DNA from 3 places in the Nostoc sp. UHCC 0252 genome. Region 3 is predicted to be linked to each of the others. Evidence: predicted binding sites of a transcription regulator. Region 3 holds the regulator's gene; each other region holds the start of a gene.
The links. Region 3 encodes HrcA, which represses chaperone genes, less so after heat shock. Its sites were predicted from a motif close to TTAGCACTCNNGANTCNNGAGTGCTAA; they were not measured.
Positions count from the first base shown of each region.

Region 1 (12,597 bases), on a different contig from region 3:
TTTGGTTGTAGTCAATCAAAAAAATTATCGGTGGTGGAGCATCTGCATCAATAAAAATGGTTCCGGGTACAGTCCCTGGTTCGTGATAGAATTCATCTTCGTTTGCCTTCTTTACTATTTTTAGAAGGCGATGTAGTTTTCGTGCCATGCAATATTACCTACATTGGGAATTGGGAGTTGGGAATTGGACAAGTTCTTCTTTTTCCAGTGCTTAGTAAAGAAGTAAAATCTTCTACTAAGCAACCATGAGGCGTTTTGATCTATTTCAGCTTTTGCTATTAATTTTACAAAAATTAATACAAAAACTGTAATTGTAATTTGTAGATTAAGCAGTTATTTAGATGTTGTATTTATGATTAATTGCTGATAACCATGATGATTATTTTTACTTATGCCCAGCTACTTCCCAGCAATAGAGATAACATATCGGCTCTAAATCAGCAATGTTATAAAAAAACAGTTTGCCTTGGTTAAGACAAACTGTTGAAAAAAATATTTATCTGGGTAAGCAGAAGTTAGAACATGCCCATGCCGCCCATGCCGCCCATGCCGCCCATACCGCCCATACCACCCATGCCGCCCATATCAGGAGCAGCAGCTGCGGATTTCTTCTCTGGTTTTTCAACAACGATCGCTTCGGTGGTTAAGACCAAACCAGCAATAGAACCAGCGTTTTGCAAAGCTGAACGCACAACCTTGGCAGGGTCGATAATACCAGCCGCGATCAAGTCTTCAAATTCTCCGGTAGCAGCGTTGTAGCCAATATTGAACTCGCTGTCTCGGACTTTAGAAACGATTACAGAACCTTCAGCACCGGCGTTATCTGCTATTTGACGCAAAGGAGCTTCTAGCGCTCGTTCGACTATATCAGCCCCAATTTTTTCTTCTTCGCTTTCTAAGGTCTTTTTAATCGCTTGTACCGTTTTGGCTAAGTGAATTAAAGTTGTTCCACCACCAGGAACAATCCCTTCTTCTACGGCGGCTTTAGTAGCGTTGAGCGCGTCCTCAATCCGCAGCTTACGGTCTTTGAGTTCGGTTTCGGTTGCCGCACCCACTTTAATCACTGCCACACCGCCAGCAAGCTTGGCGATGCGTTCTTGGAGTTTTTCTTGATCGTATTCAGAATCGGTTTCTTCCAACTGTCTACGAATTTGACCAATCCGCTTTTGTACTTCTGGCTTGGTGACACTGCCAGCGACAATGGTGGTGCTTTCTTTGTCAATGGTGATTTTGCGAGCAGTTCCCAGGGCTTCTAAAGAAGCTGTATCCAAACTTAAGCCAATTTCTTCAGAAATCAACTGTCCATCGGTGAGAATAGCAATATCTTCTAACAAAGCTTTGCGGCGATCGCCAAATCCAGGCGCTTTAATGGCAGCCACTGCTAGTACACCCCGCGCTTTGTTCACTACCAAAGTTGCCAAAGCATCACCTTCGACATCTTCAGCAATGATTAACAAGGGCTGACCAGAACGAGCAACTTTTTCCAAAATTGGCACTAAATCTTGGATGCTGCTGATTTTTTTATCTGTCACCAAGATTCGGGCGTTTTCAAATTCGACGATTTGCCGCTCGTTGTTGGTGACGAAGTAGGGTGAAATATAACCCCTGTCGATCTGCATCCCTTCAACTACTTCTAGTTCAGTGGTGAGGGATTTGGATTCTTCAACGGTAATGACACCATCTTTGGTGACTTTTTCCATTGCTTGGGCTAACATTTGACCAACTTCTTCATCGTTACCAGCAGAGACAGTGGCAACTTGAGCGATCGCACTTCCTTCGACTGGCTTGGCTATTCTGGCAATTTCTTTTACCAGTGCTTCAACAGTTTTGTCGATCCCGCGTTTCAAGCTAACTGGGTTAGTACCCGCCGCGACGTTCTTCAAACCTTCCCGAATCAAGGCTTGTGCTAAAACGGTGGCGGTGGTGGTGCCATCCCCAGCCACATCTTTAGTTTTTGAGGCTACTTCCTGAATGAGTCTTGCACCAGTATTTTCCAAAGGATCTTCTAATTCAATTTCCTTGGCAACAGTGATACCATCGTTGACAATTTGAGGTGCGCCAAATTTTTTCTCTAAAAGGACATTGCGACCTTTGGGCCCCAAGGTGATTTTTACGGCATCGGCAAGGGCGTTAACACCCCTTTCTAGAGCTCGCCGCGATTCCTCGTCAAATGCAATAATTTTCGCCATGTTTTATTTCTCTAGCGCTTCCATTAGACAATTTAGCACTCACAGGGCAAGAGTGCTAATCTCTAAAGTTACAAATGGAAATAAAAAATAAAAAATTGATTAATATACAGGTGATGCTCATATTAGATACTGGCAGTAATGCTTGAATTGGGAGATGAATCTAGACAACTCCCTTAAATACCTTGGTATTGCCGACCCTAGCGGCACCGGCTGGTTGGCAGTAGTATTTACGTTTCTCTTGGCTTGGCTTGTAACGTGGCGTTCAATTCCGACAATCCGCAAATTCGCCTTGCGAGTAGGTTGGGCTGACCAACCCAACGCTCGGCGACTCAATCGAGAACCTTTACCCAATGCAGGGGGGCTAGCTATCTACGCGGGTGTAATTGCCGCGCTGGTACTAGCTAGCCTTTTACGGCCGATCGAACTCCAAAACGTATTGGCTCAGGTACTCACTATTCTCCTGGGGGGTTCGATATTAGTCCTTGTGGGCTTTATCGACGATCAGTTCGGCTTACCGCCCTCTATTCGATTGTGGGCACAAATCGTCACGGCGCTTTTGCTGGTAGCTAATGGTATCAGTGTCAAAGTCCTGTTTGGTACTCCCATCGACTCACTTCTGTCTATGTCGCTGACAGTACTGTGGGTAGTAGGGATTACCAACGCCATCAACTTGATGGATGGTATGGATGGTTTGGCGGGAGGAATCAGCTTTATTACCGCTATGAGTTTGTTGGGGGTTGCAGCCCAATTTAACAATCGTGCGGCCGCGATCTTGGTACTTGCAGCTTTAGGAGGTGCTGCATTAGGCTTTTTGCGCCATAACTTCCATCCATCACAAATTATTATGGGTGATGCCGGAGCATACTTTTTTGGCTATGTGCTGGCAGCAACTAGTATTTTAGGCAAACTGCAACAAAACACAGTTTATGCCCTAATTCCTACAGTTTTATTTCTATTGTTGCCAGTGCTAGACACCACTCAAGTATTTGTACGGCGGTTACTAGCAGGAAATAACCCTCTGAGTACTCCTGGCAAAGATCATCTGCATCACCGCTTACTCGCTTGGGGACTTTCCCAGCGTCATGCTGCGTTCACGCTTTGGTCAATTACCTTATTTTTCAATTTGCTGGCGATGAGAATACAAGGCATGAGTTTGGCTGTGATGCTGGCTACCGCCAGTAGTATTATCCTGCTTTTGGGTTTTACTGTCTGGCAAAGAATACGCCAACAGCCTTAGTTGCTTGTAGGGTAAGCATTGCAATGCTAGCCCTACTATGGTTTTTTTTGTGGTGCATTTATACTACGACCGAATTTTAGATTTTAAATTTTGGATTTTGTTGAAGCAACACTCCAAAAAATAAGTTATCCAAAATTATTTGTATATAAATAGGGGCGCACAACTAGCTGTGCGCCCCTATTTATGTAAAATCTCAAATTATTTATTTTAGGACTTACGCATGAGTTACGGAATAACAAACCGCAGAGGCACGGAAGGCACAGAGAAATAAGAGTTTGAGAGATATTTTGCGTAAGTCCTATATTTATTTCTTAAACTATTTACGCCATTACCATGCCGCCATCAACGTTAAAAACTTGTCCGGTGATGTAGGTGGCGGCGGGATCGGCGGCGAGGAAGCGCACCATCCCAGCAACTTCTTCTGGCTGACCAAAGCGACCGAGAGGGATGAATTTCAGAATATCTTCGGGGTTGTTGAGATCGCTGGTCATATCGGTGGTAATGAATCCTGGGGCGACGGCGTTAACGGTGATCCCACGAGTAGCGAGTTCTTTGGCAACGCTTTTGGTGAAGCCGATTACTCCTGCTTTGGCGGCGCTGTAGTTGGACTGACCTGGGTTGCCCATTTGCCCAGCAACGGAAGTAATGTTAATAATTCGCCCCGATCGCTGTTTGAGCATGATTTTACTGACGGCGCGTGTACATAAGAAAACACCAGTGAGGTTAAGGTCTATCACAGCTTGCCAATCTTCTGGCTTCAGACGCATAAGCAGTGTGTCGCGCGTAATTCCGGCATTATTGACTAAAATATCTACACGCTTAAACTTTTCCATGACGGTGTTAACTAGCGTGTCTACTTGATCGCTTTTAGAAACGTCTGCTTGAATAGCGATCGCTTCACCTCCCGCTTCTGTAATTTCTGTAACGACTGCCTCGGCTGCTGCACTCGAACTGGCATAATTAACCACTGCGATCGCTCCTTGTGTGGCTAATTCAATTGCGATCGCTCTCCCAATTCCCCGTGAAGCACCTGTGACAATTGCGACTTTATCTTTTAATAGTGTCATTTAATGTCCCTCGATTTTAGAAATACCGCGCTAATTATCTTATGGCGATTCAGGGAACATATAAATATTGTCTGAATAAAATCTAACTATTGGGACACGACAATCTTGCTAGGATAATGCAAATTAGAATAACGTTATCCGTCGTTTTTAGCTAAATATCTAACTCACATTTGATTTTTGAAAACACTCAGTACAATTCAAATAGCCTTCTTTTCTGTTGTCTATTGCCTCTCACCTAACTACGCAAATAAATTCAGAGTATAATTCTTTGGTTAGTCAAAATAATTTTGATTTTTATACATAAATGGAATTAATATATGCATTTTATTATAATTATTTAATATTGTTGATCTATATTAACTAATGTAATCTTTTACCCAAAAAAACCCATGAACCTATAGCAATTTTATTTTCTAAGAATTACCATTGAAAAACATAATTGAAAATCGGTGTGTATCACATGGCAACTAAAAAACAATTTAACAGCTTTGAAGAAATGTTGTCTGATTCTGATGTACCTGTATTAGTGGATTTTTATGCTGAATGGTGTGGCCCATGTCAGATGATGGTGCCAATTTTAGAGCAAGTAAATGCCCAACTCAAGGATCGCCTGCGAATTGTCAAAATTGACACAGAAAAATACACGGAATTAGCTAGCAAGTATCAAATTGCTGCACTACCAACTCTAGTACTTTTTAAGCAGGGTCAGCCTGTGGAGAAAATAGAGGGTGTAAGACAAGCAGCAGATTTGGTACAACATCTAACAAGAATAATTTAAGTAGCATAAGACTTACGCAATTGGCACAATGCGATCGCTATTTAATAGTACACAAGTATTATTGAGTAACATTTCAAAATCTTTGTATTTGCAATAGAAATCGCGTTAGCAAAGCACTATTGCAATACTTATGAGGAAATAAATAGAGGGAATATTCACGTAAATTGCTAGTTAGTGTCCATGCTGTGCCAGTTGCGTAAATCTTGACCACTACACTGCCGCTAAGTTAACTCTATTTGGGAAGAATACTTTTTATAAAGTAAATATCCATTTTTATCAACTTCAATTAATTCTTAAATATTTTGCCACAGTAAAGGTGTCCAGATAAACAACAATTAGAAGATACAATACCCGATCTTCTCAAATTTAAAAATGGAGTTGAAGCAATTCGGAAAAAGTCATACTATTTCTTTGTGAAGTTGCGCCAAATTTCCTTTGCTTCTTCTTTCTTCGTATCTATGCGCCCTTCTCCCAAGGAGAGACGCTAACGCGAATGCGGTTCCTTCCTCATATAGTTTGGCGCACCTTTATACAGAATTATTATCACTGGAGTTAACAAGCATCATCACTCTCGCGGATGAATTTGGTTTCACAGTTAATACACCGCGAGAGCCTGTGAAACATAGAAGCACAATTACTGTTAATTATATAAATGGTTCGATAGAGGATAGCTGCCGCATTACTCAAAGAATTTGCAAAGATTTAATTTCTCGTCGTTTTTTTGTGGATTATCGTCCTTTGCTGGGAATTCGGATTGCACCATATTTCTACAACATCTTAGATGAAGTTGAGGCGATGATGCTAGAAATGCGATTACTCAAAGAAAACTTGATGTAAAACCTTAAGGAAACATTAAGTATATTTGCTTATATGTCTAGAGAAAGTAGTTTAGAAATTGAGATGGGGATATTGTATAGATATAACAAGACATCTTGACAAAATAAACCATATATGAACAGTAAACAGAAAAGACCTGAAAAAGCCTATATTTGGGTGAATATTGATTTTGATAAAGTCAAACATAGAATAAATGCGGTGACTTGCCAGATTGAGCGGGTTATACAGAAGCACCAACTGTCAAATCAAACTAATAACTCAGACAAAAGAAAAAATTGGTAGTGCGTGTCAATTCTAATATCAAGCCCCAGCTAGATATTTTCTAGGTAGGGCTTTCGTTTTTATGTCTGGTCTATCAAGTGCGATCGCAGTGGGAAATTTATCCGATTGTTAAAGCTAGTTCTTTGCAGAAGTTAGAATACTCCAAGTAAAAAATGCTCAATTGTCATTGCGAGCGCTCGCAATGACGGGTTTTGGATCATTTACTTTTTGGAACACTCTTAAACAGGGCTAATCCTTAATTCCAAAAAATCTGCCCATAGGTAATTCTAATAAAAAGCTATTGCAACTAAGCTTACAAAGTAACACCTAACTTTATATATAAATTGCTACATGATAGATATCTATATTATTGACCTATTTGTGATTGGTCTACTTTTGCTGATGGTAACATTAGGGTCAGGTTGGATTGCTCGCCTGCCTCTTTCTTTTGCCATTATCTATCTCCTGGTTGGTATTTTGTTAGGGCCTTACGCCTTTGGGCTGATTCAATTACGTCGAGATGAAGTTTTTAACGCTGAAGTGCTGGAAAGAATAACAGAACTTGTAGTAATTATTTCTGTATTTAGCTGCGGCTTAAAAATTGTTCGTCCTTTAAGGTTGGGGGATTGGGGTATCACAGCCCGATTAATTGTATTTCTGATGCCAATTTCAATTATTGCTCTGGCTGTTGTTGGTAAATTGTTTTTAGGGATGAATTGGGGAGAAGCGATTTTATTAGGAGCAATTCTCGCACCTACCGATCCAGTCTTAGCATCAGAAGTACAACTGACTGATATAAATGACCAAGATGAGTTGAGGTTTGGTTTAACTTCTGAAGGTGGGTTAAATGATGCTTTAGCTTTTCCCTTTGTTTATTTTGGCATTCATGCATTAGAAGATGACAACTGGAGCAACTGGTTAAAAGAGTGGATCGCGGTTGATTTAATTTGGGCGATCGCAGCAGCTATTGTTATGGGATTTGTTGTCGCCAAATCTATAGTTTGGATTGAAAAAAGAGTTCAAAAACGCCGTCGTACTGATGAGTTAATGGAAGATTTTATTGCTATCAGCACAATTTTAATAACTTATTCTTTAACAGAAATGGTGAATGGATATGGATTTTTAGCAGTATTTGTTGCTGGCTTAGTTGTCCAACGCAGTTACAGAAATCCTGAAAAACCGCTAGCCCAATTAGAATTTGTTGAGCAAGTTGAAAAACTGCTGGAAGTTGGAACAATTTTACTATTGGGTTCAATATTATTACTTCAGCCAATGCTCAACTATGCTATGCAATCTTTATTAGTAATAATTTTATTATTATTCATAATCCGACCTGTAGGAGTTTGGATTAGCACCATAGGTAAACGCCCTGTAGAATCACACCGCCGAACCTTTCATCCAGTAACTCGTTTCTTATTTGGATGGTTTGGTATTCGTGGTGTCGGCTCTTTATATTATCTCGCTTATGCTTTTGGTCATGGTTTAAAAGGTGAAGCTGCCGAACAAATTGCTTGGATAACTTACACTACTATTGTTGCTTCTGTAATTATACATGGCATTAGTGCAACTCCGTTAATGAAGTGGTATGAGCGCAATATTGCTAATCAGAGAAATGCTACTCCTCCCGCCACAATTGATGAATTTGAATAAAAAATTTTGCAGGGCGCGTTCAGTAAGTCGGCAGAAAAATTTATAACTGTGTAACAAAAACTTAAAAATGGTGTTTAAAGTAAAATTTAACACGTTTTTTATGCAGACTTACGTTGAAAATATCTAAGTTAATTTACTCTAGCCTGAGTTATTTAGAAAAACTAGGGCTACCGATTTGGCTGGATTTGTCTAGCGTTTATAGCGATCGCTAACCCAATTCGCAAGGCTTAGATCCCCGACTTCTTTAAGAAGTCGGGGATCTATATGCTCCGGTTGTCTGTTCGCTAATAATGATTTAATTAAATTATTAACTATGTCTATATTCATAGCTATTTATGCTGAAATAATCTAAATTTCGTAGTACCAAATTTCTTCTTCTCGCACCACAATTCGATGCAGAGAGAGACGAGCAATCAAGCCCTCTTGCTCAAACTGTCCAAGAACACGAGTGATAGTCACACGAGTCGAACCTAGCATTTCCGCCAAATCTTCGTGAGTCAAGCGCATATCTATTAAACGTCCCTTCTCAACTTCCGAACCAAACTTTTTAGATAACCATGCCAACAACTTGATCAGCATGGTATCAACTTTTTTATGGCTACGAATAACCATTAATTCTTGAGCCTGTTGGATATGATTAAGTAGAGTTTCTGCTAGTTGAGTCCACTCCTCTATAGGTAAGACTGTCGCCTCTACTTTAGTTAGGCATTCCATCTGATAAGGTTCTAATTTTGACAAAGACTTACCAACTACATCTCCAGGGCCCCACAATCCCAAAGCGACGGTTGTACCATCTTCCAAATAAGTAAAAGTTCTGACGAAACCCGTTTCAATTCTCCAAAGACTATTTTGATGCTCTGGTAGAAATGACCTACGGGTGAAATTTTCCTTAGTATCATTACTGTTTAAGCCAGTTAAATTTGCATATAAAGATACCATATTTATATTACTATTCTCCGATAAGTTAACCGTAATATTATATTTATATCAGGTTCTAAGAGCATCTGGGCATTTAGAGGGAAGTGGGGAGCAGGGAGCAGGGAGCAGGGAGCAGGGAGCAGGGAGCAGGGGGCAGGGGGCAGGGGGACAAGGGGTGAGAACTTGAAACAAGTCTTTCCCCTTGTCCCCTTGTCCCCTTGTCCTCTTCCCAATTCCCAATTCCCAAAATTAAATTCCCGCACCATCAAGAAAATCGTCAATTATCCCATCAGACTTATTATTCTTAGGATTGTATAGTTGTTCATTACCAAGCTCAGTTGCAGAGAAACTTGATTGTTGCAACTGCTCAAACTCTTTCTCTAAAGCCTTGACACGTTCAAATAAAGCGCGGATGACTTCAGCTTCTACGTCGCGGACTTTATTATGATCTAGAGCATTGCTCCCCGAGTTGTTCTGACGAGTCACACGCCCTGGAATGCCAACTACAGTAGTGTTGCTGGGCACATCTCGCAGCACCACAGAACCGGCTCCAATACGGACGCGATCGCCAATTTCAATATTTCCCAATACCTTCGCACCCGCTCCCACAACTACATGAGAGCCTAAAGTTGGATGGCGTTTGCCGCTTTCTTTGCCAGTTCCGCCAAGGGTGACACCTTGATAAATCAGGGCATAGTCGCCCACGATCGCAGTCTCACCAATCACAACTCCCATACCGTGATCGATAAATACTCCCTGGCCAATTAATGCCCCAGGATGGATTTCAATCCCAGTTAAAAACCTACTAATATGAGAGATGAAGCGAGGTATAAAGGGAATTCCAATTTTATACAGCCAGTGTGCCAATCGATGAAATATTAGAGCTTGGAGTCCAGGGTAACAAAACAATACTTCTAGCCAGTTACGGGCTGCTGGATCGCGCTCAAAAATGGTTCGTAAATCAGTTAGTAGCATACTCTGTTGAGATATTTCGTTGGTGAGCGAGGCTCTGAAAACAGAAACTCAGGATAATTCCCACAAAAAGATGGAGTCATTTATGGGAATTGTGTAGGATAATAAACTACGGTAACTCGATAGAATATAGTACCTTTGTGGCTGCTAAGTGGGATGCTATCACATTCCACACTTTAAGAAAAATTAATTTTGCGTTAACTGCGATAAGTCTCCCAATTCACCGTAGTATGTTGAGTACAGTCTTGAATAGCCAAAACTACGCTCTCTTGGATCTGTCTTCCAAAGTGGAATATGCGCTGCTGGCGCTTTTAGAACTGGCAAGCCACCACGGAAAAAAACTTCCTCTAACCATGAGCGAGATCACTGCCAAGCAACCCATACCTGAACGCTACTTGGAACAAATTTTGACCAACCTCCGGCGGGCTGGTGTGGTGCAGAGTCAACGCGGCTCTAAGGGAGGTTTTGTTTTAGCTCGTGAACCTTGGCAGATTACACTGCTGGAAATTGTCACTTATGTTGAAGGCGAGCGGAAAGAGAAAGATACTTCTGACTCTCGGACTCTAGAAAAGACTTTGGTTTATGAAGTTTGGGAGCAAGTTAACGCTGCCTCAATTGAAGTTTTGGGTCGCTATACACTCCAAGACTTGTGCCAGGAAAGAGAGACTCGCGCACAGCAAAGCCCAATGTATTACATTTAGACACTACGGAGTATTCATCATGCGGATAGCGAAAGATATCACAGAGTTAATCGGACGGACTCCTTTAGTTCAATTAAACAAAATTCCCCAAGCTTCAGGAGCGGTTGCCCGAATTGTGGTGAAGCTAGAAAGCATGAATCCAGCATCTTCTGTGAAAGATCGGATTGGCGCGAGTATGGTGGAAGTGGCGGAAGAAGCAGGCTTGATTCACCCCGGAAAAACTGTTTTAGTAGAGCCAACTTCTGGGAATACAGGAATTGCGTTAGCGATGGTGGCGGCCGCTAAGGGGTACCATCTTATTCTAACGATGCCTGACACAATGAGCCATGAAAGACGATCAATGCTCAAGGCTTATGGCGCTCAAGTAGAGTTAACGCCAGGGGTAGAAGGGATGCGAGGAGCGATCGCTCATGCAGAGGAGATTGTAGCTAAAACGCCCAATGCTTATATGTTGCAGCAGTTCCGCAACCCAGCTAACCCGAAAGTTCACGCCGAAACCACCGCAGAAGAAATCTGGAATGATACGGATGGAGAGGTAGATATTTTGGTTGCGGGAGTGGGTACTGGTGGGACGATTACGGGAGTTTCAGAAGTAATTAAAAAACGGAAACCGAGTTTTCAAGCGATCGCAGTTGAGCCAAGCAATAGCCCAGTATTAGCAGGTGGTAAATCCGGGCCTCACAAAATTCAGGGTATCGGCGCGGGATTTGTCCCAGCAATTTACCGTTCAGAATTGGTAGATGAAGTGATTCAGGTAGCGGATGAGCAAGCGATCACTTACAGCCGTCGTCTAGCAAAAGAAGAAGGATTATTATCGGGGATTTCTACTGGCGCTGCTTTATACGCGGCGATTCAAGTAGCACAACGCCCAGAAAATGCAGGCCGTTTAATCGTCATGATCCAACCTAGCTTCGGCGAACGCTACCTCAGCACCTCACTATTCAAAGATCCAGAGGAAAATGAGTGGTTGAGTAAAGTTTGATTAGATATACCAATTTTAGGTTTTAGGGACTTCTAAAAAATAAATCATCTCGTAGTGGCGTGGCAAGGCTAAATTGTTGCAAAAAAATTTGTAGGTTGGGTTGAGGAACGAAACCCAACACTCCGATCCATGTTGGGTTTCGTTCCTCAACCCAACTTACATCTAATGGACTATTTTAGCCTTGTCACGCCAGTAGGCTAACGCACCTAATTATTTATTAAGGGATGTCTGAAAAGGGTTTGGTTGTGATTATAAGGGATTTCTCAGAAATAATCTAACCACGGAGGCGCAGAGAACGCAGAGAGAGGAGAAATAGAGAAAATATTTGCGTCAGTTTTGGGATATTTTTTATCTAAGAAAGCAGGGGAAAGTTCTCAATACGCTTGGGTTAAGGCTTAACGCTTTGTTCAAAGTAATTTTTTTTAACGAACCGCCAAGGACGCAAAGTACGCAAAGGAAGAAAGAGAAGGAAGAAATGCTTAACTGAAAATGTATTCGGACAGTTATTACTAAACTACTCCTGTCCCCGGTTACTGAGCGAAGCCGAAGTACTGCCTCCTGCCATAATACCAATAACCGCACTTTTACAGACGGACACCACTACCGCAGGAAGATTAAAATCTCTTAACCTTTCGTTACAATGAAAACATCGAGAAGGATGAAAACAAACCTCTCGAAGCTGAAATCAAAGGTGAACGACATGAATGGCACAATTCGCGTTGGTAATCTCTTCGGGATTCCCTTCTATATCCATCCGTCATGGTTTTTAGTTCTGGGTTTAGTAACTTGGAGCTATAGCAGTGGACTGGCGGCACAATTTCCTCAATTATCTGCGGGGTTATCTTTGCTACTGGGATTGATGACAGCGCTGATGTTATTTGCCTCTGTCGTCGCCCATGAACTAGGCCACAGCTTTGTTGCGATGGGTCAAGGTATTGATGTTAAATCCATCACACTGTTTATATTTGGCGGTTTGGCTAGCTTAGAAAAAGAGTCAAAAACCCC
Region 1 covers NZ_JAYGHE010000043.1:28,545-41,141, reverse strand. Annotated here, with positions in the region: gene corA (magnesium/cobalt transporter CorA) at 1-148, opposite strand, end outside; gene groL (chaperonin GroEL) at 516-2,189, opposite strand; gene VB732_RS21985 (MraY family glycosyltransferase) at 2,344-3,426, shown strand; gene fabG (3-oxoacyl-[acyl-carrier-protein] reductase) at 3,747-4,493, opposite strand; gene trxA (thioredoxin) at 4,954-5,271, shown strand; gene VB732_RS21970 (hypothetical protein) at 5,788-6,108, shown strand; gene VB732_RS21965 (sodium:proton antiporter) at 6,721-8,019, shown strand; gene VB732_RS21960 (hypothetical protein) at 8,209-8,346, opposite strand; gene VB732_RS21955 (Crp/Fnr family transcriptional regulator) at 8,368-8,958, opposite strand; gene cysE (serine O-acetyltransferase) at 9,187-9,912, opposite strand; gene VB732_RS21945 (Rrf2 family transcriptional regulator) at 10,140-10,610, shown strand; gene cysK (cysteine synthase A) at 10,630-11,592, shown strand; gene VB732_RS21935 (site-2 protease family protein) at 12,293-12,597, shown strand, end outside.
Region 1: groL (chaperonin GroEL) is a predicted target of HrcA. The motif match lies at 2,222-2,248, and genes of this name have one in related genera.

Region 2 (5,800 bases), on a different contig from region 3:
CAAATATTAATACAGTAGTTAAAAGTGCATTTTTAGCTAGCAATGCTTGTATAATCCCTTGTGTACCAAACCGAATGTCAATTCATGGATTAGATCTATTACTTGAACACATTGAGAAGTTTAATAGAGATTATGTACATAACTTAAAATCAGTTGGAACATTAATTTCTCGTTACAACCGAACTATAGCCCAAACTGAACATTTAAACTCTATTATTGTTGACCCTTTCTATCCACCAGTTTTTGAAACAAAAATTTTAGAAAGAGCAAAAATTGCAGAAGGGTTAGAACTGAGTAATTATTTGACGTATAGATAAAAATATGATGATTCTCATGATTCTATGGTGAAATTAACTAAAGAATTTATTCAGAGAGTAGGTAGATAATGGAAGCATCACAAATTGCAGATTTATTAAGAGCGATCGCAGAAGTTTTAGAATCTGATCCCAAGCTTGCCAAGGCTGTAGAAAAATGCCTAACTAACAGTTTAAACGCTCAAAAAAGTAAAGATTTATCCGAAGCAACACCAAAGCAGTCAGACGCTAGTAAAACTCTCGAAAATGGCGATCAAATCCTAACTGAATGTCGGCAAATTTTACGCGAACAGGGTGAAGAACAACTGAGGTTTTACTTAACTGAGCTAGGAGAACAGGTTAGAAAATTATTGAAACACGGTCAACTTGACCCAAAACGCTCTATGCGCCGCCGGAAGGATTTGAATAGTATTATTGAGCATATTATTCAAAAATTGCAAGCTCAAGACAAAAGCGGAAAACTACTTGCAGCCTCAATCTCTAAAATATGATGCAGTTTTATTAATTCCTCTATTGCTGCTCTAACCAAGCTACTAAATCAGCAACTTCCGAAAAATCTAACAAAGCCTCTCCCAAATTTTCTAACTGTTCAGCAGGTAAATTCCGAACCTGCTCAAGTAATGATCCATTAATATCACCAAAACGCCGTTTAAGTAGACGACTGATCAATTTAAACGCTTCTTTTTGAACGATATCTTGATAAATTACAGATTCTTTCATAATATCCTCCCGCAAAAATTGACGAACTAAATCCTTGTCAAAGCGTAAACCCGCCAGAATTTCTACACAACCCGCAATATTTTGTCGCTCCTCCCTATCTGGAATTGTAGCGACTTGTTCAGCCACTTGTGCCAGCAAAGTTTGTGGCGAATCAGTTCGCGTCAAACTTGCTAAAGGTAACAACGCAGGATTAGCTAAAAATAATGTTGGATCTTGCTCCCAAAGACGAACAACCTGATATTGATGAATTGTCGTGTTGTCCCGATATTCTTCGGTAAAAGCCATTTCATTAGTAGTTTCTTGCAAAAAGATTAGCACTTGCACTACAGGACAACGGTATTGACGCTTCAACCTCACAGAATAGTCGAGCATTCGGAAATTAAGCGCCGGATTAGATTTCGCCAAAGTTTGAAATTCAATGTGCAAAATTTGGTTAGCTGCTTGCAAAAATGTCACAGAATCCGCGCGAATTGGTTCAAGCGTGAGTTCCGTTTTTAAGACTTCAATTTGTTGCACCTCTACCCCAAGCAACCAACGCACAAACTCGGCTGGGTACTGTTCAGATAAATATTTACAAGCGTTGTCGTAACTCACATTCTTTTTCCCCTTACACAAAAAACAGCCGCCTCCACAAGGGAAGCAGCTGTTTTTCAACTGATCTAACTACGTATTAGTAATCGAAGTCTCCGCCACCAGCACCAGCGCCAGCAGGAGCGCTATCTTTTGGTTCAGGCTTGTCAACTATAATACATTCGGTTGTCAACACCATACCAGCAATGGAAGCAGCGTTTTGCAGAGCAGAACGAGTCACCTTAGCAGGGTCAACAATACCAGCAGCTAACAAATCGACGAATTCGTTTGTTGCAGCATTGTAGCCAATGTTGAAATCTTTCTCTTTGACGCGTTCAGCGATCACAGCACCATTCTGACCGGCGTTTTCAGCAATCCGCTTCAGAGGTGCGGGTAAGGCGCGAACAACAATCAAAGCACCGATCAACTCTTCATCTTTAAGATTGCTCTTTGCCCAAACTTCCAATTCAGGAGCCAGGTGAGCCAGAGTTGTACCACCGCCGGGAACAATACCTTCTTCCACAGCAGCTTTGGTAGCGTTGATAGCGTCTTCTAGGCGCAGCTTTTTGTCTTTCATTTCGGTTTCGGTCGCTGCACCCACTTTCACTACAGCGACACCACCAGAGAGTTTAGCAAGACGCTCTTGTAATTTCTCTTTGTCGTAAGAAGATTCGGTTTCATCAATTTGACGACGAATCTGTTCTACACGAGCCTTAACAGCAGCTTCGTTACCTTCGGCAACAATTGTGGTGCTGTCCTTGGTGATGGTGATCCGGCGAGCTTTACCCAGGCTTTCCAGCTTGGTGTTATCTAGCTTCAAACCAGCATCTTCGGTAATTAGTTGACCACCAGTTAAAACAGCGATGTCTTCTAGTAGTGCTTTGCGGCGATCGCCAAAGCCAGGAGCCTTAACAGCAGCCACGTTGAGTACACCGCGCAAACGGTTTACTACCAAGGTTGCCAAAGCTTCTTTTTCAATATCTTCGGCGATAATCACCAAAGGACGACCAGCACGAGCTACTTGCTCTAACACTGGTACAAGGTCTTGTACCAAAGCGATTTTCTTATCGGTCAGCAGTATGAAAGGCTCATCAAAAACCGCTTCCATCCGCTCAGGGTCGGTAGCGAAATAAGGAGAGATGTAGCCTTTGTCAAAGCGCATCCCTTCAGTGATTTCCAACTCGGTGAACATAGATTTCCCTTCTTCTAGGGAAATTACGCCTTCCTTGCCCACCTTGTCCATTGCTTGGGCAATCATTTGACCAACTTCTTCGTCATTACCAGCCGAGATCGCACCAACTTGGGCAATGGCTTTGGAATCTTCCACTGGACGGGCGTGTTCAGCAATTTTTTCTACCAGGAAGCCAGTAGCTTTGTCAATACCGCGCTTCAGCGAAATTGCATTAGCACCAGCTGCAACGTTCCGCAAGCCTTCTTTGACGATCGCATGAGCTAAAACGGTAGCGGTGGTAGTACCATCACCCGCAGCATCATTGGTCTTAGAAGCAGCTTGACGAATCAGAGCTACACCAGTGTTTTCAATGTGGTCTTCTAATTCGATTTCTTTGGCGATCGTTACACCGTCATTAACAATTTGTGGTGCGCCAAATTTCTTTTCTAGGACTACGTTACGACCTTTGGGGCCAAGGGTAACAGCTACAGCCTCAGCCAGGATGTCAATGCCTCGTTCTAAGGCGCGACGGGCGTTTTCGTTGTAGATAATGCGCTTTGCCATAGGTGTCTAAATTCCGGGAGTAAGTCAATTTTTTGTTGAATTAGGCATTGGGTATTGGGCATTGGGCATCGGGAAAACTCTTTCCTATTCCCCATTCCCCACTCCCCACTAGATAACGACTGCTAAAATATCTTTTTCAGAAAGCAGTACATATTCTTCGGTGCCGAGTTTGATGTCAGTGCCAGCGTACTTCGAGTACAGCACCTTATCGCCGACTTTAATTTCCAATTCTTGACGGTTTCCGTCGTCATTACGCTTGCCAGGGCCAAGGGCGACTACTTCCCCTACTTGGGGCTTTTCCTTGGCGGTATCGGGCAAATACAGACCACCTGCGGTCTTTTCCTCAGAGGCGTTCACTTTTACGAAAACGCGATCGCCTAAAGGTTTAACTGTAGAAACGCTTAGAGATAAAGCTGCCATATTATTTCTTTCCTTTAGAGATTAGCACTCTCAACTCCTGAGTGCTAATTTACCGAAAAGTTGCATCCAATGGCAAGAATTCCTTTAGTACGGGTTCCCGAACTAGAAGAGTATTGTTCTACTTAAGTACAAATGCCTAATTATTTTTACTCTGCGGGTTCTGCTTCGGAAGTTACGTATACTTTTATATGGTCAAAGAAAGTTGGGAGTAATGAAGAGTTCTCCCAATTTTCCATTCCTTTTCCGTCAACTTTATTTGCAAAGCTTGGAAATTGTTATAGAACTGTAATCAGGGAGCCGCTCGATAAGTAACAATACAGTGATCCAATCAAGCCATCAAATCCCCAAAGCCACTAAGTCTCTAGAATATAAGACCCTGACTAATTGTATAGAAAGTTTAGGACTTGCAAAAATTCAGCAGCACATTTTTATTTGCGCTGATCAGACAATTGCTAACTGCTGCTCAAAACCAGCTAGTCTGGAATCCTGGGAATACTTAAAAGAGCGACTTAAAGACTTAAAACTTGATGAGTCGCAACAGAATTATTCCTTATGCTTCTATACAACTAAAGCCAACGGCTTGCGCGTTTGTTGTTCTAGACTCATAATGGTGGTTTAAATTGATGGTGTCTGGTATTGCCAAGCAAAACTGGAAGTTATTGAGCGGATCATCCAAGAACACTTAATAGGCAACAAGGTGGTAGAAAAACATGCATTTTTAACCCATCCTTTGCCAGAAACTTCCTTAGTTTCTTGTGAACACCTCATAGAGGCTTAACAATTGAAGGATATGGAACAGCAGTAAGCTTTAAGAAAGTGCGGGTTGGTTTTGAGGTAGGGTCATCTTTAAGCCAATACTTACTTGTAAGTCAGAAGGATTATTATTTAATCAGTGTTTTTTCGCCCGCCACTTTCAATGCGATATATAATAGCGCATTATAGATACTACTGCTATACGTATCCTTGCTGGACTTTTGCTATCGAGCTATTAGTCTTTTAAAAATGCTCGGCATTTTTGAGGCTTCGAGACAGCAAAGGCAAGTTAAGTAGGAAAAAGGACACATCTCGAAATAACCCACCATAGAGGATAAATATTCAAGACTTTGATGGACCGAAGCGCGACAAGTGCCACTGCTATGAAAGAGCCCAGCATGAAAGATCACAAACGACTTCTATTGATTGATGATGACCCTAACCTCATCTTGCTGGTGAAGGATTACTTAGAATTCCGGGGATACGAAGTCATCACCGCCGAAAATGGACGTGAAGCTCTGGAAATTTTAGAGCAAGATGTTCCAGACATGATTATCTGCGATGTGATGATGCCGGAAATGGACGGATATACTTTTGTAGAACAAGTCCGGCAAAACGAACGCACCAGTTGGATTCCGGTTCTTTTCCTTTCAGCTAAGGGACAAAGTGCAGACCGAGTTAAGGGTCTGAATAAAGGTGCTGATGTTTATATGGTCAAACCCTTTGAACCAGAAGAACTTGTAGCGCAAGTTGAATCCTCACTGAAACAAACTATCCGTTGGAAAGAACACCAAGCTAAAGGAGGCGAAAACGGTTCCCGCATCCAGGTTCCCTTCGATGTGCAATTAACCCCAACCGAACTGAAAGTAGTCCAGTTTGTCGCCAGGGGTTTAGCTAACCGTGAAATTGCTGAAGAACTCAATGTTAGTCAGCGCACGGTTGAAAGCCATGTGTCCAATATGTTGGGCAAAACCAATCTCCACAACCGCACTGAACTAGCGCGGTGGGCGATTGAAAATCAAATGGCATAGTGAATTTTAGATTTTAGATTTTGGATTTTGGATTGATAATCTAAAATCCAAAATCCGAAATCGAAAATTAATTACCAACCATCTTCTTCAGGGCTGGATTGGTGCAAAACTTCTAAATCCAGTTCATCTAGGTAAGTTAGGGCGCTTTCAATCTGGGAAACAGTACCTCTCAGTTCCAGATCGAAGCAGCTATATTGTGGCACGTTTGCGCTTACCTGAGCATCAGCAATAATGACTATGACCCCATAGTGAGAAAC
Region 2 covers NZ_JAYGHE010000081.1:26,735-32,534, reverse strand. Annotated here, with positions in the region: partial or broken gene VB732_RS30055 (ParA family protein) at 1-317, shown strand, start outside; gene VB732_RS30050 (hypothetical protein) at 386-805, shown strand; gene VB732_RS30045 (DUF4351 domain-containing protein) at 825-1,628, opposite strand; gene groL (chaperonin GroEL) at 1,705-3,339, opposite strand; gene groES (co-chaperone GroES) at 3,448-3,759, opposite strand; gene VB732_RS30030 (response regulator transcription factor) at 4,866-5,543, shown strand; gene VB732_RS30025 (NIL domain-containing protein) at 5,615-5,800, opposite strand, start outside.
Region 2: groES (co-chaperone GroES) is a predicted target of HrcA. The motif match lies at 3,781-3,807, and genes of this name have one in related genera.

Region 3 (12,597 bases):
ATGGGGATAAAAATGCGATCGCAGAAGAATTAGGCGATTTATTATTACAGGTAGTATTGCAAGCCCAAATAGCTAGCGAATCTGGGCAATTTTCTCTCAAAGAAATAACTCAGGGGATTTCCCAAAAGTTGATTCGCCGTCATCCTCATGTGTTTGGTGATGTGTCGGTAGCCAGTGTGGACGAGGTGCGGCAAAATTGGGAACAAATTAAAGCGGAGGAAAAAGGTGAAGCATCCCCAGAGGCGCAAAAACTTAGTGCTAAACTCGGTCGTTATGGGCGTACTCTTCCCCCGTTGACAGCAGCAATGAAGATTTCTCAAAAGGCTGCGGCCATTGGGTTTGAATGGGAAAATATTCAGGGCGTTTGGGATAAGTTTCATGAAGAATTAGGGGAGTTTCAACACGCTTTAGCTGAGGAAACACCTGAACGACAACAAGCAGAATTAGGCGATTTACTGTTTGCTGTTATTCAACTAGCGCGTTGGCATAATCTTGATCCCAGCGCTGGTTTGCAAGGCACTAATCAGCGATTTGTGCAGCGATTAGCAAAAATGGAGGCAGTTGTCGATCGCCCCCTTTCTGATTACAGTTTGGATGAGTTAGAAACTCTTTGGCAACAGGCAAAAGCTCAACTTGCTCAAGATTCTTTAGGAGAGAACCACTTATCATATAACGATTGATAAGTACCATTTTCTCTAAGATTTAGCAGGGCCTGATTAATTGGTTTGCGGTAAGGACTATTGTTAGGCAGTATGATTCCATAGCTTTCTTCACGTAAGATACTGCCAACAATCTGTACCTTTCCTTTACCTTCATTGGCAACATAAAAAAGCAGTACGGGTGCATCAAACACCACAGCATCAGCTTTTTTTGTTTGCAGAGCATTATAAGCTTCTTCGATCTTGTTAACTTCTAGAACTGAAATACGATGTTCTCGCAGGTATGTAGCTGCTGTACTACCCGCAGTTGTGGCCACTACCTTACCGGGTAAATCATCTACACTTCTGATATCGCCCTGAAGTTGTTGTACTGTCAATGAGGTAGTAGCGCTAGCTGTAAAATAGGCGGCAAAAAGTACTCCGATGAACATCCAGACAATACCTACTAGCCTTCCTACTACTCCCTTGGGCATTTCATCAGCTTGGGTTGCTAATGTAGCGGCTGACCACCAACAGGCTTTGAAAATGCCAGGAAAGTATGATTGCGGAATCATCCCATCTTTGTGATTGCGTTCAGATAACCAAATAATGTGGGCTGCTACGACAATTAGGACTAGGGCAACGCCTATTACCTGCAAGAGGCTAGTAGAAAAAAACAATTGGAAAATATTTGGAAACGTACTGTTGTTGCTCTCTGGGTTTCGTACCATAATTTGCAGTCCCCCAGTGAAAATGGGTAATGAGAAATCAAAATTTTCCTGGCGTTCGGCTGTAATCGAGATTGCTGCAATCCCTAAATTGGCTTTGTTGTCCTTAATAGCAGAAATCAGTTCCGGTACACTGGAATATTCCATAAATTTTGACTCTGCACCGATTTGGGTAGCGATGCTACGCCAGAGGTCGATACTGAACCCCGATAGCTCACCTTTGTTTGATAGTACAAAGGGCGGTATAACTCGTGTAGCTACTAATAACGATTGTTGAAGTTTTGGGGATTGTTGGGGTTCTGGTTTTTGGGCTAGTCCTGGGGATGCGATTAATAACAATGCCAGAATTCCACCTGCTAATCCTACGCAGGTATACAGAACTATGGAACGCCTGGTTTTATTTTTGCGGTTATGCCTGTCAAAATAACCAATCGGGTTTTTTCTTGCAGCTATAAGTTGGCGAAATTTAGTAGCGATCGCATTTATTCTCAGAATCATCTTAGGGTTCTATGCAAAATATATTTATGATGCCCACCCCAAATCAAATATCACGTTTACCATAACCCTAAAACTGAAACCTACATCAGATAAAGTTTCACAGGATAACTTGGCCTGTCCTGATACTACTGCTGTAACCATCAGGCCCCTCTTTAGCTAGAAAAAACTTGCTTAAATCTACCTATTATGTTTTTAGCCGCACAGCACTCTAGGTAGATGTATTTATCAATCGACCATCCTAGCATAGTAACGAGAGGTTAATGATAAGACAAACCTCTATCTTTTGAGCAATAGTTTTGAGTTCAGCTTTTAGCGTACAGTTGGATTTATTCTTGCTTGATGTTTACTGTCAGGTGCGCTTCTTAGTGGTAGCAAAGTGAGCAACATGAATGTAGACGGTTTTAGTAAGCAAATAGAGACGTTACGCTCACAAGTGACGAGATTATTGCAAAGTCCTGTGAGTGAGCCGTACTTACAACAAGAGCTGACAACAGAAGCTTTTGAAGAACTTCAAATCGCTTTAGAAGAACTTCAAATTGCCTCTGAGGAACTACAAGCAACACGGATGGCAGTAGAGAACGAGCGTCAGCGCTACCAAGAATTATTTGATTTTGCACCTGATGGTTATTTAGTGACTGATATTTATGGCACTATTCTTGAAGCGAATCAGGCTAGTACTATCTTACTCAATATATCACAGCGATTTTTGATTCGTAAACCGTTGGTTAGTTTTATTGGACAATCAGATCATCAAGCTTTTTTTAATTACCTAACTCAGTTGAAGCATCTCGACCGGGGCGGAGAATGGGAAGTGTGTTTACAACCACGGGAAAAAGTTTGTTTTGATGTTGCTTTGACTGTAGTTACTGTCCGTAATGAGGCAGGGAAGCCAGTTGCTCTGCGCTGGCTAATGCGTGATATTACTAAGCGTAGGTGCTTAGAGTTAGAGCGTGAGCAGTTATTTGTTCGTGAGCAAGCCGCCCGGATTGCAGCCGAAGCCGCAGAGAGGCGCTCTAATTTTTTGGCTGAAGCAAGCAGTGTACTAGCATCTTCTTTAGACTACCGCAATACTCTAACTAGCGTCGCCCACTTAGCAGTGCCTACTCTCGCCAATTGGTGTATTGTAGATGTCGTTGAAAATAATTCGGCAGCTTTCAGTAACCCAGTCATTGCTGCATCTGAACCGCAGAAAGAAACACTAATTCGAGAATTCCGACAACGCTATCCAATTCATCTGGATGCTGATTATGGACTACCGAAAGTTCTACGGACTGGTAAGCCAGAACTGGTTACAAACATTCTTGAGTCTCTGCCACAAAAAAATTTATGGAACGAGGAATATCTTAATTTACTGCAAGTTAAGTCTTATATGATCGTGCCATTAGTGGTGCGTAAACGCAAGCTAGGGACAATTGTATTTGCCTCTGCACAATTAGGACGCTATTACACTACTGTAGACCTAGCAATGGCTGAAGAACTTGCCCAACGCGCAGCGTCTGCTATTGAAAATGCCCAGCTTTATCGGCAAGCTCAAGAAGCTAACCGACTTAAAGACGAATTTTTAGCGATCGTCTCTCACGAACTTCGTACACCTCTCAACTCTATGTTGGGTTGGGTTCAAATCATCCGCCATCGAAAATTGGATGAGGCAATTATTTCTAAAGCACTGGCGACAATCGAGCGAAATGCAAAACTTCAGAGCAAACTGATTGAAGATATTCTCGATATTTCACGCATTGTACAAGGTAAAATCCGCCTAAATATTCGTAAAGTTGATCTTGTAATTGTAATTAACGCAGCGATTGAGGCTATATATCCCACATCTGAGATTAAAGAGATTCAAGTTGAGTCTAAGCTTGACTCGTCAGTAGGTGAGATTATAGGTGATGCAGAACGCCTTCAGCAAGTAGTCTGGAATTTGCTCTCTAATGCTGTCAAGTTCACACCTAGCGGAGGGCGAGTTGAAGTGTGTCTGGAGCAGGTAAACTCAAATGCTCAGATAACTGTCTCTGATACAGGTAAGGGAATTGGTGCTGATTTTCTACCTTATATATTTGAACGCTTCCGTCAAGCTGATAGCACAACTACTAGAGCAGATGATGGTTTGGGGCTAGGACTGGCAATTGTACACCACTTAGTAGAAATGCACTCAGGCAGAGTTTATGCAGTTAGTGAAGGGGAAGGACGGGGAGCAACATTTAAAGTGCTGTTACCTTTAATAAAATCGCAACCAGAGCATTTAATTAAAAAGGGTCAAGAAAAAGTCAATAACCTCTTAGTGCTTGATGGCTTGCGAATACTTCTTGTAGATGATAATACTGATACTCGTGAGTTAATTGCCTTTGTTCTTGAAGAGTCAGGAGCGCAGGTGACATCGGTTAGCTCAGTAGGTGAAGCCCTGGAAGCGCTAATTCGATTAAGACCCAATATTTTAGTAAGTGATATTGGAATGCCAGATGAAGACGGTTATTCGCTGATTCGCCAAGTGCGATCGCACGAAGCTCTTTCTGGGGAAAAAATTCCAGCTGTAGCACTAACGGCATTTGCTAGAGATGAAGAATGCAAGCTAGCTCTGGAAGCTGGATTTCAGCTTCATCTATCCAAGCCAATCGAGCCAGATAAGTTGGTGAGAGAAGTAGCGAACTTAGCCAAAGGCAGATAACAAGTTTTAATGTTGTTCAATCAGCAATTGCGTGGGTGTAGCTAGTCGTAATCGCCATACTCCATATTCTGAGTCGAATTGGAAATAAACTTCCCGTACAGAGGATTGCAAAAGTATTTACTTAGCGTCGCCCCAACTGTCTAAAATAAGACAGCATATCAAAACCTTTTAACTTTCTTAATTACGAATTACGAATTACGAACTACGAATTAATATGTCTCTTGCTCCTTGGCGAAGTGCGATCGCTCATGCACTCCATCGCAACCGCAGCCTTGTTTATGCCCGTTACCTCCAACTAGCAACAATGCAGCCCAATGGTCGCCCCGCTAATCGTACCCTAGTCTTTCGCGGCTTTCTAGAAGATACAAATCAGCTAAAATTTATCACCGATACCCGTAGCGCTAAAGCCGACCAGATACAGCAACAACCCTGGGCAGAAGTTTGCTGGTACTTGCCCAATACACGAGAACAATTCCGCATTAATGGCGATTTGACTCTGGTAAGCGGTGATGATTTTCATCAGGATTTACAACCAGCCCGGATCGCAATGTGGCAAGAATTAAGTGATGCGGCGCGTTTACAGTTTGCTTGGCCCCATCCTGGTAAATCCAGAATCCAAGAATTAGGAGCTTTTGAGCCACCAGCCCCCGATCCTATTAAGCCAGTACCTAATTTTTGTCTACTGCTACTCGATCCGATGCAAGTAGACCATTTAGAATTACGCGGCGAACCACAAAATCGATGGCTTTACTGCCGTAATGACCAGCAAAAGTGGTCTAGTGAAGCGATTAATCCGTGATTTGGTCAAGAGTCAAAAGATTGACCCTTAACCCTTAACCTTTAACTAAATGCCAGCACCATCTAGAAATTGCTGGATAGTCTTATCTTTGAGGTTGCACCAGCGAGTATCGTGGGTTGGCTCATCCTCTTTGGCGGCTAAACAACCCACTAAAACAGGAGTTTTTTCTGAAGAATTGTTGCGCTGAAGAGTTTGTATTTGTTCTTCCAACGCCTCAATTCTGTCAACTAAAGCACGAATTACTTGAGCTTCTGAATCTGGTAAGTTATTGTGTTCAAGAGGTGAAACCCGAACTCCAGAACGATACATAATGCGCCCAGGTACGCCTACCACAGTGCAGTCTGAAGGAACATCCCTTAGAACAACAGATCCAGCGCCAATACGAACATTATTACCAATTTGGATATTGCCCAGTACCTTAGCTCCAGCCCCAACTACGACATTTTCACCTACAGTTGGATGGCGCTTACCACATTCTTTACCAGTACCTCCAAGGGTGACACCTTGATAAATTAGGGCATAATCTCCCACGATCGCAGTTTCACCAATTACTACACCCATTCCGTGGTCAATAAACACACTTTTTCCAATTGCTGCGCCAGGGTGGATTTCAATTCCAGTCAAAAACCGAGCCAAGTGAGAAATCAGGCGAGGAATAAAGGGAAGACCGACAGTATACAGCCAGTGAGCCAGCCTATGGAATAGCAGGGCTTGCAAACCAGGGTAACAAAATAAAACTTCCAACCAGTTACGAGCAGCTGGGTCACGTTCAAATATGATACGAAAGTCAGCACGCAGTATAGATAGCACGAGATAGCACCCTCGGAAAGCACAACAAGCTACTCTCCCATATTATCCTTTCAGGTGTTAGACGTAAAAATTGGGAATTGGGAATTGGGCATGAATTCTTCCCAATACACAATACCTAACTCCTAACTCCCCACTTCACTGCTGTTCTACTGTCAGAGTGTAATCGCGCTTGTTGCCAGAATTAAATGTACCTACCCAAATCCGATAAGTGCCACTTTTCCAGTTGCGATCGCTAACGCTAGCATCTTTTCTTTTGCCAGTGTCATCGCCGCAACGAATCATATTTTGATCTGGCCCTTGAATCAGTAGAGTGGTGTCAGTATTGTTGCTATCAACTTGGATGGTTAGCTGGGAAAAATCCTTTTCCAAAACCATAATGTGATCTGGATTAGGATCGGCAAAACCAATACAGGCTTTTTGATTGCGATCGCGGTTACTGATGGCAGACAATGAATAAGAGCCACCTGTAAATCCCTGCACTGTTCCTTGTGGTGGCTGAAAGTTTGTTGATAATCTAAAAGTGCCAAAATTGGCTGTTTGTGCGATTACAGGAGTAGCTGTTATGGTGGCAAGTATAGCCAACAACCAGCCACCGCTAAACTGAAGTCGGGGGCGACAGTATTTCATAGTAGCCCTCCAACAGGCTGTTAAATTAGTGATGATATATACATATTCTAATAAAAAAAATCCAGTGAAATTTCCGTTGGTTGTGCCACATTAAAATGTGCCACAATCGAAGGTTTTTAAAGTAAACAGCTAATTGCTAGGCTGCCATTGATATCAACAGCAACTACAATTCCTCAATTTTTAATTTGGATGTGATTACGCAGGGTTTTCTTTAGGAGAGAAAACCCTTGATGGATGATTTAAATAGTAATACCAATTTGAAAAAAGAATGCGACAGATGGGTAGGGACACAACATTGTTGTGCCCTTACGAATAATTGATGTGTCGCTTGGTATAAATATTACAAGATATCAAAAGGCAGAAGGTTAAATAATTTTGAACCTTCTGCATTTGGGTGCATCCCAGTTTTTATTTTGCCCTGACAAAATAACAGGACTTACGCAAAATAATGGAAAAACGAACCGCAAAGGCGCAAAGGACACGAAGGAATGAGAGTTTCAGAGAGTTATTGCGTAAGTCCTAAATAACTGTCATTGCGTTCGCGCAGGGTCTCGTAGAGAGGAGGAACGACGAAGCAATCGCATGAGCTAACTCTTTGTTAGAGATTTTGCGATTGCTTTGCTTCGCTCGCAATGACATACAAAAAAGTGGGATGCTCCCTCCGCACATGAGATTGCGTTAAAATCTCAGGAATTCTTGAGTTGGAAGAAAACGCCACCTTTGAGCGATCGCGTGTCAGTTCCATAACTGCTGACTGTAAGCGATCGCAAATTATCAAAAAATGGTTTCCCTAAAACTTCCGCTAGCTTGAGAATCGGTACTTGACGCTCTAACAAATTCTGGCTCTTTGTCCAGTCAAGATATATATAGCCTTGGTTTGGTAGGGGAATCGTAGCAATACTATCTTGGAAATTGGGATTATCAATTAAGGAATTATCCTTAATTGTGAGAATTTCATTCATCGTTTCCAAGTCAGAAGTGAAAATTTCGTAATTTCCTAAATTTGTATGCAATCCCCGCACTTTTGTTTCAATGCTGAAAGATGCTCCCTCTTTAGCATCATTTTTTTTAGTAGCCGTAGTTAACTCTGTCCAAGCAGAGATTTTTTGCTGATCTATAGTCAGGGGATTAATGCTGAGTCCATTGGATGATGCGATCGCATCTAATCGAGCAATACCTGGTTCTACACTCTCAGATTTTTCCACTACAAAAATCCAATGAGGAGTTGTTTCATCTTGCTTAGGTAACAATGCGATCGCATATTCTCCTTGTATCCAACTGAAAATATCCTCTGGTAAGTTTATTCCCCAGCGTTTTTGAACATCTACTAAAGGTTTGGCTAATCGAGAAACCACATCTTCCCCAGAACCATATATAGTAGCTGTTGCTTGTCTCCAGAGTTTGGCTAAATCGCTGTCAGCCAAATTGCTCAAATTTGAGCCGGAAATTGCCAAACCTGCGGATGCTGGAACATACTGCAATGCTCCCACAGGTTTAGATAGTGGTGCAGATGGAGTGAGAATTTCTGATGAAGTCAAAAATGTTGTTTCAGCTACCAACCCTTTGGGATTCAACGCCAGAGAAATAATCTCACTGTTATAAAGTTGTTCTGACAATTCCAAGCCTTGCCATTTTGCCACAACAGGAAGATTCAAGAACGCTACAGCTAAACCCCCTTTGGGTAGTTCTTTTGTAGCTTTTTGGTATTCGGGGGAGCTAGTCAAATTCAAATCCGGCGCTTGGACGTTATTGATCGCATCTTTCAACACTTTCGGATCGTTGGCAAACAATACAAAGCCTTCACCAACAACTGCACCTGAAAGTAAATCCTTCTCTGGTTGAGAATTGTCAGTAATCAGTTTTACGCCTTTATATTGTTCAACAGCTAAGGTTGCTCCAGATAAAGCTCGTTTAGAAAACAACAACTCGACAAACTCGCGGCTTTTCTCCGGTTGCTTGGTTGCTAATGCTAACAGATACCCTGGTTGCTGGCCGTTTTCCGAGTCTCGATCAATATCTAAGGTGGTGATAGCTAATGTAATTTCATTCCCTAACCAGGGTTGAACGTCTTGTTTATAATCTATGCCACTCTTGGCAAATAAACTGGTTTTGAGTTTAGATAGTTCCTCTTCGCGTTCCAACGCCTGCAACCGGTCGGGATTCGTTAGCAATGAAACCATTGCTGGGGAAAGTTTTGATACGAATATGGCTGCACCAGGCTCAGAGGTAGAAGCAATCAGGTTAGCCGGACTTTTGGCGAAAAACCAGTAAAAGCCAGCGATCGCAATTAGCAGTGCGATCGCACCTGCTACGATAAAACCAATCAATGAACGTTGACTATTCACATTAAACCTTTAAAAAAGACGGTTTACAGCCATTTAAGCAGAAAGCCTAGCAGAATTTATCAGCCTTCTTGAGAATGGATACTCATGCAAAGGCAGAGATTTTCTGTCACCATAAATAAGATTAGGACTGTTTATAGGGAATTCTTTTAGTCAACCCATGAACCAGATTAGTGTAGAAGAACTGGCACAACGTCTATCCTCTGGTGATGGAAGTATACAGCTAGTGGATGTCCGAGAACCAGAAGAATTGGCGATCGCTAGCATTGAAGGTTTTGTAAACCTACCCTTAAGTCAATTTACCGAATGGGGAGATGAAGTACCTACCCTCTTCAATCCCCAAGCTGAAACCCTTGTTTTATGCCATCACGGTATTCGCTCTGCCCAGATGTGCCAGTGGTTAATTGCTCAAGGTTTTACAAATGTGCAAAATATTTCGGGTGGTATTGATGCTTACTCTGTCTTAGTAGACCATTCAATTCCTCAGTATTAGCTTGCGTTTAGGTGCATTACTCAGATGGAACTCAATTCCATCTGGCTTTTGCTATTGTGAAAATAGCACCAAATTAGTTTAGGCACTCGCCAGAAAAGTTTGTAACTTTCTCCACTAGCTACATAACTTATCGAACTTTTCGACCCCAATCTTAGCTGCAATAGCCGCAAAAATACGTATACAACAATACTTTTATCAGTGTAGAATCATGCAAAAATAAGACGAAAAAGGATGTTGTAAATTCAAACTCTCAGCTTGTGATGCAAAGCCTAGATTCTATTTAGAGCGCACTTTTAAAGAATTACATGAACCTTAAAATTAATTGTCACAATAAAATTGTATAATTTGTTATCTTAATAAATTATTAATATTCTTTTTTTCAATCAAATCCAGGAATTTTTCCAGACTTTGATTAAAATTTGCCTCTAGCAAAACATATCCTATGGAAGTCCAGTTAACAAATCGGCAACAACATATACTTTGGGCAACGGTACGTCACTACATTGCTACGGCAGAGCCTGTTGGTTCAAAGGCTTTGGTCGAGGAGTACGATCTGGGTGTAAGTTCAGCCACAATTCGCAATGTGATGGGCGTTTTAGAAAAATCTGGATTACTCTACCAACCGCACGCTTCTGCTGGACGAGTACCTTCAGATTCAGGCTATCGCATTTATGTTGACCAGCTAATTACACCTTCTCTGCGTTCGCGCAGCGTCCCACAGGGAAGTGGCACGGAAGCTTTAGGGCGAGAAGTAGAAGTAGCACTGCACAAGCATTTTCAGTGGGAAGATCGGAGTTTAGAAACCCTACTGCAAGGAGCCGCACAAATTTTAGCAACCTTGAGTGGTTGTATTAGCTTGATTACGATGCCGCAAACCACAGCAGCGCTATTGCGACATCTGCAATTAGTGCAAATTGAAGCGGGGCGGATCATGTTAATTGTTGTTACCGATGGTTACGAGACACATTCCAAGGTAATGGATTTGTCGCCAATACCAGAGGAAACACAACGGGATGCGGAGGTAATCGATCGCGAGTTGCAAATTGTTTCTAACTTTTTGAATACTCACTTGCGGGGGCGAAGTCTGTTGGAACTAGCCAACCTCGACTGGAGCGAACTAGATCAGGAGTTCCAACGCTACGGGGAATTCTTAAAAATTTCAGTTGCCGAATTGACTCGTCGTACTCATGCGCCGACTGCAACACAAATTATGGTTAGGGGTGTGTCAGAAGTTTTGCGCCAGCCGGAATTTTCCCAATTACAGCAGGTACAAACGATTATCCACCTGCTGGAAGAAGAACAAGACCAACTATGGCGATTAATATTTGAAGAACCAGAGCTTGAGGATGTGGGTAAGTCAAAAGTAACGGTTCGCATTGGTGCAGAAAATCCATTAGAACCGATCCGCACCTGTACTTTAATTTCTTCCAACTATCGCCGAGGTTCAATACCAGTAGGAAGTGTAGGAGTTTTGGGGCCAACGCGCCTAAATTATGAAAGTGCGATCGCAGTTGTAGCATCTGCTGCTGATTACCTCTCAGAAGCCTTCAGTTATTTCAACCCTTAAGGTAAGGTTTAGGGATCAGCTGCTACGAGTTTAGACGAATGAATAATGCGATCGCAGGTAGATAGCCCAATTTGTAGTGGCAAAATTAATAATTAATCCTACTTAAATCTTTCATGGTTAGAAAAATCGCCTTTGGTTTCCTATGGTTAGGATTCACCATCTATGCTTTTTTCCTCGCTCCTCCTGAGCAACCCGGCACATTCGAGTTAATTAAAAACCTTTCTACTGTCCAATGGCAAGGTGTTAACCCGTTAGTGATAGCACTATTCAACCTCATGGGTATCTGGCCTCTCATCTACAGCGCAGTAGTGTTTATTGATGGTAGAGGGCAAAAAATACCTGCTTGGCTATTTACTACTGCCTCTTTCGGAGTCGGCATATTTGCCTTGTTACCCTACTTAACCCTTAGAGAACCAAATAATCAGTTTATTGGTAAAAAAAATATCTTACTCAAGCTGCTAGATTCTCGTGTGACTGGGATTGTGTTGACTGTAGCTACAGTTCTTTTAGTTTCCTACGGTTTAAAAGCAGGAGATTGGGGCAATTTTGTGCAACAGTGGCAAACAAACCGCTTTATCAATGTAATGAGTTTAGATTTTTCCCTACTTAGCCTCTTATTTCCAGCTTTGCTAGGGGATGATATGGCGCGTCGCAGTTGGAAAAATCCACAGATATTCTGGTTAATAGCGTTGATACCGCTATTCGGGCCATTGATTTATTTGTGTGTGCGTCCACCTTTACCAGAAGTGGGCGTAGAGGCGATACCCAGTCAGCAGCCAGCTGCAAATTAAAGTAAAGCTAAGGGCAGCGTTCTACAAAAAGGGGGATTTAGACGCAAAAAATCCGAATTATAAATTAGTAATTATGTTAAATGCACACCATCTAAAGATGATGACTAGAAAAGTTGCATTGTGGTTACTATGGCTTGGATTTATCGCCTATATATTACTATTAGCACCGCCCCTGCATTTACAGCAAACCCTAATCCTGCTGAAAAATATATTTACTCTTCAGTGGCTTGCCATAAATCCAATTATTCTTTCCTTATTTTCTCTAGTGGGCATCTGGCTACTAATTTACAGTGGTCTGTTGTTCATTGATGGCAGAATGCAACGGATTCCTTTTTGGCCTTTTGCCTTGGCATCAGTAGGATCAGGCGTGCTTGGTCTGTTACCATATTTGGCTTTTCGTGAACCAAATCAAGAATTTTCTGGACAAAAGGATACTTTTTTACGGCTGCTGGATTCTCGTTTTTTTGGTATTGCTTTGAGTTTAAGCACTGTTGGCTTGCTGTCCTATGCTTTTGCCTTCGGTGACTGGGGAGATTTTGTGCAACAATTCCAAAGCGATCGCTTTATTAATGGTATGAGCTTGGCATTTTGCCTTTTTTGTCTTCTATTCCCTACAATCCTTAGCGATGATATCGCTCGTCG
Region 3 covers NZ_JAYGHE010000108.1:4,807-17,403, forward strand. Annotated here, with positions in the region: gene mazG (nucleoside triphosphate pyrophosphohydrolase) at 1-680, shown strand, start outside; gene VB732_RS33125 (transporter substrate-binding domain-containing protein) at 638-1,864, opposite strand; gene VB732_RS33130 (ATP-binding protein) at 2,250-4,526, shown strand; gene VB732_RS33135 (Npun_F5749 family FMN-dependent PPOX-type flavoprotein) at 4,741-5,325, shown strand; gene cysE (serine O-acetyltransferase) at 5,371-6,135, opposite strand; gene VB732_RS33145 (hypothetical protein) at 6,271-6,762, opposite strand; gene VB732_RS33150 (DUF3352 domain-containing protein) at 7,449-9,107, opposite strand; gene VB732_RS33155 (rhodanese-like domain-containing protein) at 9,265-9,597, shown strand; gene hrcA (heat-inducible transcriptional repressor HrcA) at 10,040-11,164, shown strand; gene VB732_RS33165 (DUF2834 domain-containing protein) at 11,278-11,955, shown strand; gene VB732_RS33170 (hypothetical protein) at 12,056-12,597, shown strand, end outside.